DNA from 3 places in the Neobacillus sp. SM06 genome. Region 2 is predicted to be linked to each of the others. Evidence: predicted binding sites of a transcription regulator. Region 2 holds the regulator's gene; each other region holds the start of a gene.

The links. The regulator Rex, encoded in region 2, represses fermentation and respiration genes when NADH is low (regulators of the CRP and FNR family bind a similar motif). The targets are predictions, from matches to a motif close to TTGTGAAATATTTCACAA.
Region 1: the regulator Rex is predicted to act here: its motif matches at 2,487-2,504, upstream of ACQYAD_RS06605 (hemerythrin domain-containing protein).
Region 3: the regulator Rex is predicted to act here: its motif matches at 2,231-2,248, upstream of ACQYAD_RS10965 (nitrate/nitrite transporter).

The regions. Positions count from the first base shown of each region.
Region 1 covers NZ_JBNWEO010000013.1:303,636-307,907, forward strand. Annotated here, with positions in the region: gene ACQYAD_RS06600 (MFS transporter) at 406-1,638, shown strand; gene ACQYAD_RS06605 (hemerythrin domain-containing protein) at 1,843-2,370, opposite strand; one part of gene ACQYAD_RS06610 (IS3 family transposase) at 3,200-4,134, opposite strand; one part of gene ACQYAD_RS06610 (IS3 family transposase) at 4,134-4,272, opposite strand, start outside.
Region 2 covers NZ_JBNWEO010000017.1:315,616-319,887, forward strand. Annotated here, with positions in the region: gene ACQYAD_RS15010 (ABC-F family ATP-binding cassette domain-containing protein) at 1-1,131, opposite strand, end outside; gene moaC (cyclic pyranopterin monophosphate synthase MoaC) at 1,340-1,834, shown strand; gene ACQYAD_RS15020 (redox-sensing transcriptional repressor Rex) at 1,859-2,518, shown strand; gene ACQYAD_RS15025 (YhbD family protein) at 2,717-3,340, shown strand; partial or broken gene ACQYAD_RS15030 (cytoplasmic protein) at 3,447-3,572, shown strand; gene ACQYAD_RS15035 (YdiK family protein) at 3,709-3,906, opposite strand; gene ACQYAD_RS15040 (CPBP family intramembrane glutamic endopeptidase) at 3,903-4,272, opposite strand, start outside.
Region 3 covers NZ_JBNWEO010000015.1:276,933-281,204, forward strand. Annotated here, with positions in the region: gene ACQYAD_RS10960 (NarK family nitrate/nitrite MFS transporter) at 1-403, opposite strand, end outside; gene ACQYAD_RS10965 (nitrate/nitrite transporter) at 591-2,126, opposite strand; cyclic di-AMP (ydaO/yuaA leader) riboswitch at 2,422-2,564, shown strand; gene ACQYAD_RS10970 (SLC13 family permease) at 2,668-3,948, shown strand; gene ACQYAD_RS10975 (TrkH family potassium uptake protein) at 3,987-4,272, shown strand, end outside.

The sequences.
Region 1 (4,272 bases), on a different contig from region 2:
CTAATCTTTAGGAGCGGTTTATTTTTTAGGAATCCGAAAGATTAAATTTATCTTTTTCAAAAATTTATGTAAGATAAAGATGGTAGAAAAGAACAATTGGCGGAAGCGCCTTGGTCAGCCCAGACAAGCTTAAGACGGCACCCGCAGGACGATCCTGACCTCCGGAGGGGGACGGCTTAAGACATCGAGCTGTTCAAAGCAGAGCTTCTCACAAGCAACTCGAAGATGCTTTTCGGGGATGAAAACTGGCTAGGCGCTCCTCGAAAAAGCTATCGCTTTTCCTTCGTGCGATGCTTCGCTTTCGAAGCTAATTCTTGTGGAGCTAGATTCAGTAAACTCATGCAAGGTTGTTCACAAGGTAAAAATTTATAATTTCTAAGACCAACGAGTGAAGGAGAATGATGGATGGGGCAGCAAGCAGTAATTCAGACAAAGGCAGCAGATGCCAACAGTTCAACCGTTTTTAAAATCCTGTTTATTATCGGCATCAGCCATTTATTAAATGACGCTATCCAGGCAGTTGTACCGGCAATGTTCCCAATTTTGGAAAAATCAATGGGTCTATCCTACACCCAGCTTGGTATCATCGCTTTTTCATTAAATATGGTATCTTCGGTGATGCAGCCGGTTATCGGCTTATTTACCGACAAGAAACCAATGCCGTTCGCCCTGCCTGTTGGATTGACTTTTACATTTGCCGGTGTCCTCAGTCTCGGGTTTGCGGCCAGCTTTCAGTGGATTGTTTTGTCCGTCATTTTTATCGGACTCGGTTCTGCCGTATTTCACCCGGAAGGATCCAGGGTAGCGCATATGGCGGCGGGAACTAGAAGAGGACTTGCCCAATCAATTTATCAGGTTGGCGGCAATTCCGGTCAGGCTTTGGCCCCTCTTATTACGGCGTTAATTTTTGTACCTTTAGGCCAAAAAGGTGCTTCCTGGTTCTCCATTGTTGCCGCGCTGGCGGTCGTTTTGCTTACTTATATTGCCATTTGGTACAACCGGCAATTAGTACAGGCAGCTGCCTCTTTGAAAAAGAAAGCAGCGGTCAAAGGAAACCGGGACAGAGTTGCCAAAGGGGTTGGAAAAGCGTTATTTTTAATCCTGTTGCTGATCTTCGCACGGTCTTGGTACATATCCGGAATGACAAATTTTTATGCTTTTTATGCCATTCATAAATATGGCATGTCGATCCGGGAATCACAGTTTTTCTTGTTTGCCTTTCTAGTAGCCGGTGCTTTCGGAACCTTTTTTGGCGGCCCACTTTCCGACCGGTTTGGCAAGAAAAATATCATTGCCTTTTCCATGCTGGCGACGATTCCTTTTTCAGTGCTCATTCCGTATTTGCCATCCTATGCGGCCTTCCTGTTCCTTCTTGCCGCCGGCTTTATATTAATGACTAGTTTTTCGGTTACCGTTGTTTATGCTCAAGAGCTCATCCCTGGCAAAATCGGCATGATGTCAGGGCTAACCGTCGGGCTTGCATTTGGCATGGGGGCTATTGGATCAGTTGGACTGGGCTCGATCGCCGACTTAACCGGACTACCGACAATGATCGGGTTGCTCGGCCTTTTGCCAATAATCGGTCTGACAAGCTACCTCCTTCCTTCCGACAAGCAAGTAAATGCATGGAATAAATGAAAACTCGCCGACTGGCGAGTCCTTTGGACGAAGACAGAGGCGTAGTTGAATTTACCACGCTCGTATACCTGCCACATCCTGTGGCACTCGCCTGACTAGGACGTCCTGTCCATCGTCCGTTCAGAAGTTATCCATATAAATTCTGATTAGCTAAAGAAAACTCAGCTAAATGAAAAAGATGGGAATTTTCTCCCATCTTTTCTTTTAACCTTTGATTTGCTGTATTTTTTGATAAAATTCCTCTTTTTCTTCATCGGATAACATTCGCTCCGCCATTGGGAAGAGGACATTTTCTTCTTTCGCAAAGTGTTCCGTTAAAATATGGTAAGCATTTTTTGCCAGGTCCTTTATGTTTTTCATCTCATCATCCGAAGTTTGAACAGCTTCTGATTTTTCCAAGAAGCTCCGAATGTATTCTTTTGCCTGATCATGCTCATATTCCATAACAGCAATCGGGCCTGAAGTTGTCCCGATATAGGCACCCAACATAGGAAACAGCACATTTTCTTCCCGTTCTGAATGTGGGTCAAGCACTGCTTTAAATTCACTTACTTTGTTTCTTAGTTCAGCAAAATTTACAGCGATCGCTTCGTCATTCTCAATTTTTTTTGTAAGTGAAAACACTCCATCCAACATTTCGTATAAACCTTTGTGTTCCCTTTTTAATTGAGCCAGCCCTGCAGATAATTCAACTTCAGGCATACCTGAAAATGCATTCATGCAACCACTCATTTTTTTCACCTCATTGTTTTTTCTACGTTTAGTATAAAAGCCCAATCAAGAAAATGGTGTGAGCGAGGTCACTGCAACCAATGATTTTTGTTTACGTTCTTTTCGTTGTGACAATCTCGTGAAAATTTTCTAAAATTTTCGAAAAATTTACTTCTTTTTGCTCAAAAAATATGGCAAACTTTCATATAATGGTTGTATACCATTCTGAAAGGGTGACACTATGAGCTATCCGAATTTTCGAGATTTTTACCAAAAAGCCTTAATTCCAATTGGTATGAATGACCGTACCGCATTTTCTTCAAATGACATTTCATTTTCGGCACTCCTGTCAACCCATTCGTATTGTCAAAAGTTATATATTAAAAAGTTAATAAATCCTTGATTTAGTGGGCTTTAAAATGCAAAAAACTTGCCACCCCCTAAAATCTAAGGATAATTGAGGTTACCCCACACACAACATCCCAGATTGGAAGTGACAAGTTTGTACCCTCAATTATTAACTTATTTAATGGAATTTATCAAGCATCAAGATCAGGTAATTCGAACATTACTTACACTTCTCGTTGGAAAGGGTATGTTTGAAAAACCTGAAGACGGATTAACCCCCGAATTTTGGACAATATCTCTCTTATTCTCTCATTTCCATTGTTTTTTAAAATTGGATTGTCTTTCGTTATTCTTCAAAAAGGCCATGCTGCTTGACAAGGAGCCTCTGCGGGCATGACTTCCCAGCCGAGCAGCCAGATGTCACAACATCGGCATCGCCAAACAAGGCTATCATGCCCGCCACTCCTAATCAAGCTGGTGCTTTGGCTGAAGTTTGGCACTGTTACACTCGAACTTCCTTAATTACTAATGAACCCTGATTCTCATAGAATTCTTTTGGTGATAGATCTAGAATGCTTGAATGCATTCGTCTTTCGTTATAAAATACCATAAACTCTGTGACGACTTCATATGCTTGTGCATATGTTTCAAATTGCCATCTAGATAGGCAATCGTCCTCAAAAATCCGATGAAATGATTCGATATGGGCATTCATATTTGGCGTTTTGGGCGGTATTCTTTCATGCTCTATTTTATAATTTTCACAAAACTCCTCGAAAGTATGAGAAATAAACTGTGGTCCATTATCTGTTCGGATAACAGGTTTTTCCAAAGCATTAAGTAGTTGGCGTTTCAGTAGTGCTCGTTGCATTGCTTGATTGACATCGCTGCCTGTACAACTCAAGCCCATATGATAATCGACAATCCCCCTGTCATAAACGTCAATAATTGACATGACAAAGAAAAAGCGGTCTTCACCTTCAACAAATCCGTATTTTATATCGGCTTCCCACATTTGATTTGAGCTAGTAATGATGCGATTTCGTGCTAGTTTTCTAGGATGCGAGACTTTTTTCTTACGCTGTGGACGTAAGATCCCTAATTCTTTACATAATCGGTACACTTTTTTCTTGTTAATGACGAGGTTATGGTTCCGATAAAGAAACTTTGTGAGCTTGCGATAGCCATAGTTATAGGCATCGCCGGCAATCCCCTCTAATAAAAACTCCTTGATCTGTTCATCTGATACTTTTTGGCCGTCCTCTTTGAAAGAATAGCCTGGTGCTGGACGTCCCTCACTTACTTTTTTCTCTTCCACACGGTAGTTTTTTTGATAATAGTAGGTGGAACGAGGAATACCAATGATTTTTAGCACCACTGAAATGGAGTAGCCTTTTTGAATCCACTTTTCAGCTACTTCAAGTTTTTCAGCAAGTGAGGGTTTTTCTTTTTTATAAGATCACGTAAAATCGCGATTTCAAGATCTTTTTCACCTAGTAGTATTTTTAGTTTTTCGTTTTCTTTTGACATTTCTTTTGGGTCAAGATCAGGCATAGCTGTGACATCTACATCACC
Region 2 (4,272 bases):
CAGCTTTTTTATAATCGTTTTTAAAAGTGTTGATTTACCAATCCCATTCGGCCCGACTAAGGCAATGCTTTCGCCGCGGCTTACTTGAAAGGTGAGATTTCCGGCAATTTTTTCACCGTAACCAATCGTCAAGTTTTCTACCTTTAAAACATCATTGCCGCTTTGCCGCTCAATCTCAAAAGCGAAGGAAGCGGACTTCTCATCCCCTAAAGGGCGGTCGATGATTTCCATTTTATCCAATTTTTTGCGTCTACTTTGCGCCCGTTTGGTTGTTGAGGCCCTTGTCAAATTCCGTTGAATAAAATCTTGCAAATCGGCAATTTCCTGTTGCTGTTTTTCATACAGCTTCATTTCCCGTTCGTAATTGGCCGCTTTTTGTTCCAAATAGGTACTGTAGTTTCCAAGGTATTTTCTGATTTGGCGGCGGGAAACTTCATAAACGGTATTGACGACTTTATCGAGAAAATAGCGGTCATGGGAAACAATTAAAATGGCCCCATCATAGTTTTGCAAATATTGCTCAAGCCAAGAGAGGGTTTCAATGTCCAAATGGTTTGTCGGCTCGTCCAATATTAAGATATCTGGCTTTGTGAGCAGCAGTTTTCCTAATGCCAGACGGGTTTTTTGGCCGCCGCTTAAACTGGAAATCATCAAGGAATCATTGGGAAAATTTAACCCGTGCAGCACCGAGCGGATATCGGCTTCGTACTGATAGCCGCCAAGCTCCTTAAAATTGATTTGCAGCTGGTCATATTCTTTCAGAATTCTTTCATACCGGTCTTGATTTTCATGGATGAGAGGATCGGCCATGCTTTCCTCTAAGTTTCTCAATGATTTTTCCATCGTTTGCAGGTCTGCAAACACTGTCAGCATTTCTTCCCCTATCGATAATTTGGACTCCAAACCGGTATTTTGCGCCAAATAGCCGATCGTTACGTCTTTCGGCTTGATGACTTCACCACTGTCATGTGAAATCTGTCCGGCAATCATTTTTAATAATGTGGATTTCCCAGCTCCATTGCGGCCCACGAGCGCAACGCGGTCACGAGTTTGTAATTCCAGTTTTATATTCGATAAAATTAGGTCAGCCCCATAGTATTTTGAAAGTTGATTGACTTGTAGCAGTAGCATTTTTTTCACCTCAATTACTAAAATTAGTGTACCGTATTCCTTGATTGTCAGCAATAAAGTGAGTGTGGATTTTACTGAACGTTACTGCGGGATAAAGTCGATAGCCCGGCTTTTTAGCGGTACAAAATCAATTAATTTAAGATTATTCGTGCAAAGTTTCACACATACAGTGAAAAATAGTGTATGATTTAACTGGAGGAATGTAATAATGGCAGAATTTACACATTTCAATGAAGAAGGCAGAGCAAAAATGGTGGACGTTAGCGACAAGCCTGAAACAACGAGGACGGCACTGGCCCACTCCAGCATTACCGTAAATAAAGAAATTTACGAAAAAATTACTCATAATGAGATGAAAAAGGGCGATGTGTTAGCAGTTGCCCAAGTTGCGGCGATCATGGCTGCAAAAAAAACATCGGAAATTATACCGATGTGCCACCCGATTGCGTTAACCGGCATCAATATTTCTTTTTCTTGGGAAAAAGGTCAGCCAGATCAATATACATTAAATATAAAGGCAGCGGTTAAAACGAAAGGGAATACAGGTGTAGAAATGGAAGCGCTAACAGCCGCATCTGCATGTGCGTTGACCGTGTACGACATGTGCAAAGCGGTTGACAAAGGAATGATTATTGGCGCCACTTATCTTGTGGAAAAAACCGGCGGCAAGAATGGTGATTTCAAACGAACCGAACAAATTTAAGATTGATGGGGGTGTAAGGAATTTATGAACAATGAATCGATGAAAATCCCGCAGGCAACGGCAAAACGGCTGCCTTTGTATTACCGATTTTTAAATCATCTTCATTCTTCGGGGAAGCAAAGAGTTTCCTCAGCGGAATTAAGTGAAGCCGTGAAAGTAGATTCGGCTACAATTCGCCGCGATTTTTCCTATTTTGGCGCGTTAGGAAAAAAAGGCTATGGCTACAATGTGAACTATTTGCTGTCCTTTTTCCGAAAAACGCTTGATCAGGATGAATTGACAAAAGTGGCTTTGATCGGAGTAGGGAATCTGGGCACTGCTTTTTTAAATTATAATTTTTTAAAAAATAATAATACGAAAATTGAGTATGCCTTCGATGTCGATCCGAATAAAATTGGTACCAAGATTGGAGATGTTCCGGTTTTTCCTATGGATGAGCTGGAGGAGCAATTGAAGGCTGAGGATATCCAGGTGGCCATTTTAACGGTTCCCGCGCCCGTGGCGCAAACCATAACCGATAAATTGGTCAAAGCCAATATCAAAGGAATTTTAAATTTCACGCCAGCAAGATTAAATGTTCCGCCTTCGATCCGGATTCACCACATCGACTTGGCAGTGGAATTGCAGTCGCTTGTCTATTTTTTAAAGCATTATCCGAACGAGAACATTGAAGAAGAAATGTAACGATCAGAAGATCTTTTCGCCACGGAAGGTGAAAGGATCTTTTTTTGCTAATCAGAATTTATATACATAAATTCTGATTAGCATAAGGGCAACTACGCCTCTGTCTTCGCCAAAGGCTCGCCAATCGGCGAGTTTTCTTTAAAACCTTTAAAACGCAACAGTGTTATGTTACGTTTTTATTCGAAAGGGGTTTTTGCTATGAGTGATGAATTAATTTCTAAAAAGGATCTTTTGGACTTAACGGGTATTTCCTATGGACAGTTATACCGGTGGAAAAGGAAAGATCTGATTCCGGAGGACTGGTTTATCAGGAAATCCACTTTTACCGGTCAAGAAACCTTTTTCCCCAAAGAAAAAATACTTGAGCGGATCAATAAAATTCAAACAATGAAGGAACATCTGTCGCTAGAAGAACTGGCAGATATGTTCTCTCCCAATTTGACTGATTTGCAGTTATCAAAAGACGAATTGATAAAACGTAACATTGTTTCAAAATCGGTGCTTGATTTTTATTTAGAAAATGATAACCGTGGCCAGCAGTTTGACATAGCGCGAATCGTTGAAATCGTTATTCTGGAAACACTCCTCCAGTCGGGTGACATTCATCAGGAAGAAGGTAAAATGGTTCTCGATCTTTTAAAAGACCATTCGCCATTATTGAAACAAAAAAACTGTGAATTAGTGATCCTTCGGAAACTAGGCATTTCAACATGCCTGCTGCTTGTGAATGCGGAAGGGGTTTATTTTGAAAAAGGGGCAAAAGTTGTTACACAGCTGCCTCTATTAAATCTGATGGAAGAATTAAAGGTAAAACTAGTATAGAGATGAATGTAGATGGCATCGAATGAACGGGGAGATCTGATCACCTTCAACAGAAATGCTGCCTTTGCTGCTTCCATTTATCAAAAACGAAGGTGTACTTTTGGCCAAGGTGATCGAAGGGGATGACATCTATCTTGAAAATACGAAAGCTGAGGTCGTGAGAGGCAATACGATCCAGATTGGATCAGGCTGTACAATCGGTCAGGTCGAGTACTCTCGCACGCAGCTTTAGCCAGGATTCGGAGTCGTCGGTAAAAATAAAAACAAAACGAAGCCTCAAATGAGAAAAAGAAATTTGCTCTCATGCTTTCGTACCAGTCACGGGCACCCTTAAACGTACGGGCCTTTTCATTTTAGGATGAAAAGGCCTATTTTTTCCCTTTATTTTTTGCAAAAGAAAACAAGATAATTTTGAGCCCCGAACCAAGATCAAATGTCGCAAGAATGACGAGCAGGTAGGCAAAAAAGCCCCAGCCGTTTTGCTGGACATCCTGGATGGCGAAGTAGGTAAACAAGGCTCCTAACAACAGATAAACGAAGCCTGAAAAGAGCGGTGACTGTCTCATAAAAATCCTCCGATAAAATTTTGCACAAACCCGGCATCTTGAATCAATTTTTCAAGATCATTCCGGAAAGCCGATTGAATGATAACCACAAGTGTATTCATGGCGACATGGGCGAAGATGGGCACAAGGATATGCTTTGTCCGGATATACAGATAGGCAAAGGTAAAGCCCATCGATGAATACAGCAGGACATGCTGCGGCTCCATATGTGCGAGCGCAAAGATAACAGAACTTGCAAGCGCGGAAACAAAGAAGTTAAATCGTTTGTATAGGGTTCCAAACAGGATTTTCCGAAAAACGATTTCTTCAAGAATCGGTCCGAAAATCGAGCTTACAAGTATCGTTAATGGTAAGGTGTCAATGATT
Region 3 (4,272 bases), on a different contig from region 2:
TGCCTCCGCCTAATCCGCAAAGGGCTGCAAGCAAAAGCATTACCGAAAAAGGCGTTTCAGGATTTTGAACAGCAAAGCCTATTCCGATCGCCGGAATCGCCAAAATGGCAGTTGAAATCACTGTCCAGTTTTTTCCCCCGATTGTTCCAACTGCAAAAGTATAGACAAAACGCAAGGTTGCGCCAACGAGACCGGGAATTGCTGCTAGGGTAAATAATTGCTCTTCGGAAAAATGGAAGCCGATATCATTCAACCGAACTGCGACAACTGACCAGATTTGCCAAACGACAAAAGCCAACATCAGGCTTGGAACAGAAATCCATAGATTCCGATTGGCATGTTTTTTCCCTTCTTTATTCCAGAACTTTTCATCCTCTGGATTCCAATAACTTAGTCTTGCCATATTGTTTCCTCCAAATTTTTAAAGTATCAAATGATTCGCGATTTACATTGTTAATCTTAAAAGAGAGAAACACTGAAAGATTGTGAGGTACGTCACATTTTAAGTGAACGAACTGTGAACGGAGAGAAATGGACATAAAGTTGTAAAAATATCTTCTCAGAGGGATGGATCAATTAAAAAAAGGTCCTCAAGAAGAAGACCTTTTTGCAGATGGTTTTAAATCCTTTACTACGTCTTGTTTTAACTCATTAAACATACCCACAAAATTTTTAGTTTCGCCTGCATCATTTTTAATAGCGGAAATGGTTAACCATTCTAAATAAACGTCTTGATTTTTTCGCTTATTCCAAATTGGTCCTTGCCATGAGCCATTGCTTCGTAAATTTTCCCACATTTTGTGATAAAACTCATTAGTATGCTCACCTGACTGAAGAACGCTTGGCGTTTTTCCTACAACCTCATCCTGCGAGTAGCCGGTAATTTTAGAAAATGCAGGATTGACCATTTGAATGACACCGTTAGCATCTGTGACGATAATTCCTTCTGTGGTTGATTTAATAATTTTTGCTGAGATTTCAAGCTTTTCCTGATAAAACAGCCATACAACCAAAATTAAACTTGCGAGGGAAAACTCTGACAATGACATAAACCCTATCGCATAATGACCAGTTAAATTAAATAGGATGGTCAGAATCAATGGCGGGAAGAATCCGCCCAACCCTCCCATTGCAGCAACGATTCCGTTAACAATTCCTGCTTGTTTCGTAAAATAAAAAGGTACCAATTTAAAAATCGCCCCATTGCCGATTCCTGCACAAAAAGAAACGAGCAGGCTGCCGAACGAATAAATGGGCAGGGAAGGTGTAAAGGATAACAAAAATCCTGCAAAAGTCAGCCCAAAAAAGACGCCTATTAATATAAGAAAAGGGTTAATTTTGTCCCCAAGCCAGCCCCCGACTGGACGGAATAGTGTCGCGACAACGATAAATCCCGCAGTCCGCAGCCCGGCATCGACTTTTGACAATTCAAAATGATTCACCAAGAAAGACGGCAGATAAATCGTGAATGCAACAAATGCTCCAAAAGTAATGAAGTAAAACAAGCTTAAAAACCACAGTTTTGGATTTTTGTATACCTCTTTTATTTGCTCTGTTAATGGATTATTGACTTTTTTCTCATGCCGGTCTCCGAAAAGAAAATTTATAAGAGCAAAAACAAGAACAAGAACAAGAAAAATTTTAATCGTTGATCTCCATCCGAAAGCATTTGCGATAACAGGTGCGGCAAACGAGGTTACAGCTGTACCGATATTTCCGGCACCGTAAATGCCATTAATGAAACCATGCCTTTCTTTCGGGTAGTATTTAGGCAAGGAAGTTACCCCGACCGAAAAGATTGCACCGCCGACACCCAGAAGAAATCCCCCTAGCAATAGCAAAAGTAAAGTGTTGGCGAAGCTAATGATAAAAATGGGGGCAAGCATAACTAAAAAGCTGATTGTAAATAATGTACGCGCCCCAAAGCGGTTAGTCCAGTACCCGATTGGCACTCGAAGAATGGAACCGAGAATGACTGGAACTGCTGTCACCCAAGCTTGCTGGGGAGATGTTAACTGGATATCCGATTTTATAAAAGGCATTAATGAAGACAGAAGCACCCAAACCATAAATCCTGCAATTAGACTCGATGTTTGAATGACTAATTGTTTTGTTCCTTGATTCATGAAAATCCTCCTTTTAACCCGATTAATCGTAGATTGCCCAATCAAAAAGGGATCATCCAATGCTTGAAGGTGATTTTATTATAAAGAGAAAACCAAATGGAAAGATGTGAAGTATGATACAAATTTGTACACATTGCCGCTATTTACATTCGGCGCTATTAAAATTTTGGTCAACACAGTCTTTGTATAAATCATATAGGTAGAGCGGAAAAAATTTTTTCAATAAATAAGGCTTTAATGTGTGAAGGGATTGTTTACATTCGTTCATTGGAGTAGTATATTTTTCCTTGTACATATGAAATGATCGCTGAATCAAATTTGAGCGGGGGAACCACATTGGCTAATTTTTAGCCGGTTTGGGGCGAATCCTTTTTAAGGTAGGGTTTGTTGAGAATCCGAGTCCGTCAGCTAACCTCGTAAGCGCAGGGAAATGGTTTTCTTAGTTTTAGACACTAAGGGGTTCCCTAGTGTTTTTTTGCTTTATGGATGGAAAGAATACAACTTCCTAGAACAGCAAGATTTAGAAACAGGAGTGAAATGAATGGGAACACAGGAACTAATTGCTTTAGTCATTTTTCTATTTACTTATGCCATGATCATTTCAGAACAAATTCATCGAACGACGATTGCGATGCTCGGTGGCTTGCTAATGGTTGCACTAGGAATTCTTGATCAAAAAGCAGCCATTCACTATATTGATTTCAATACAATTGGCTTGCTTGTCGGAATGATGGTGATCGTTGGAATAACCGCTCAAACTGGCGTTTTTGAGTATATCGCCATCTGGTCAGCACAAAAAGTGAAGGGGGATCCAATTAAAATTTTAGTGGCATTAAGTGTTTTTACAGCTATTGCTTCCGCCTTTTTAGACAATGTAACAACGGTTTTACTTGTTGTCCCGGTGACATTAAGCATTACAAACCAACTGAAAGTAGGTCCGATTCCGTATTTGTTATCGGAAGTATTTGCGTCAAATATTGGTGGAACGGCGACTATGATTGGCGATCCGCCTAATATTATGATCGGCAGTGCGGTAAAGGGACTAACATTTAATGCGTTTATCAAGAATTTAACGCTCATTAATCTATTGATCTTGATTGTCACGATCGCTCTTTTAGTTGTTTTTTATCGCAAACAGCTGCGTACAACAATGAAGTACAAAGAAGAGCTACTAAAAAAAGATGCCCACAAAGAATTAAAGGATCCGGTTTTGCTGAAAAAAAGTTTGCTCATTATTTTTCTAACGTTGGTCGGATTTTTTAGCCACCAGTTTACCCATCTGGAAACGGCGACCATTGCGTTAATTGGCGCATTTTTATTACTCCTTGTCACCGGTGACAAATATTTGGCAGTTGCCTTGGAAAAAATAGAATGGACGACCCTTTTCTTTTTTATTGGATTGTTTGTGATTGTAGGGGGACTCGTCGAAACCGGTTTAATTGGGGCGCTGGCGAAAAAAGCGATGTCCTTAACAGGTGGAGAATTAAAATCGACCACTTTTCTTGTACTGTGGATGAGCGCGCTCATTTCTGCTTTTGTCGACAATATTCCATTTGTCGCTACAATGATACCGCTCATAAAAGAAATGGGGACTCTAGGAATTACGAATTTGGATCCGCTTTGGTGGAGTTTGTCCCTTGGTGCGTGCTTGGGCGGGAATGGCACATTAATCGGCGCCAGCGCCAATCTAGTTGTTGCTGGGATTGCTTCAAAGAATGGCCATCATATTTCATTTATGCGATTTTTGGTGATCGGTTTTCCAATCATGATTGTTTCCATTTTAATTTCAACGGTTTATGTTTATTTTCGTTATTTGATGTAAATGTATAGGGTAAATGAAAATTGCTGGGAGGAAAAATAGTGAGGAAAAAATTTTATTTTGACCCTCCTAAAATACTCGTTTTGGGATTTGGTGCGATTATTCTTATAGGTGCAACCTTGTTAACTTTGCCGATATCGACAGTAGATGGCAAAGGCTTATCATTTTTAAATGCGCTTTTTACAGCAACCTCTGCCACTTGTGTTACAGGGCTCGTTGTTGTCGATACTGGATCAACGTTTACCATCTTCGGCCAAGTGGTTATTTTATCGATGATTCAAATAGGCGGACTTGGATTTATGACATTTGCCACTTTGTTTGCTTTCC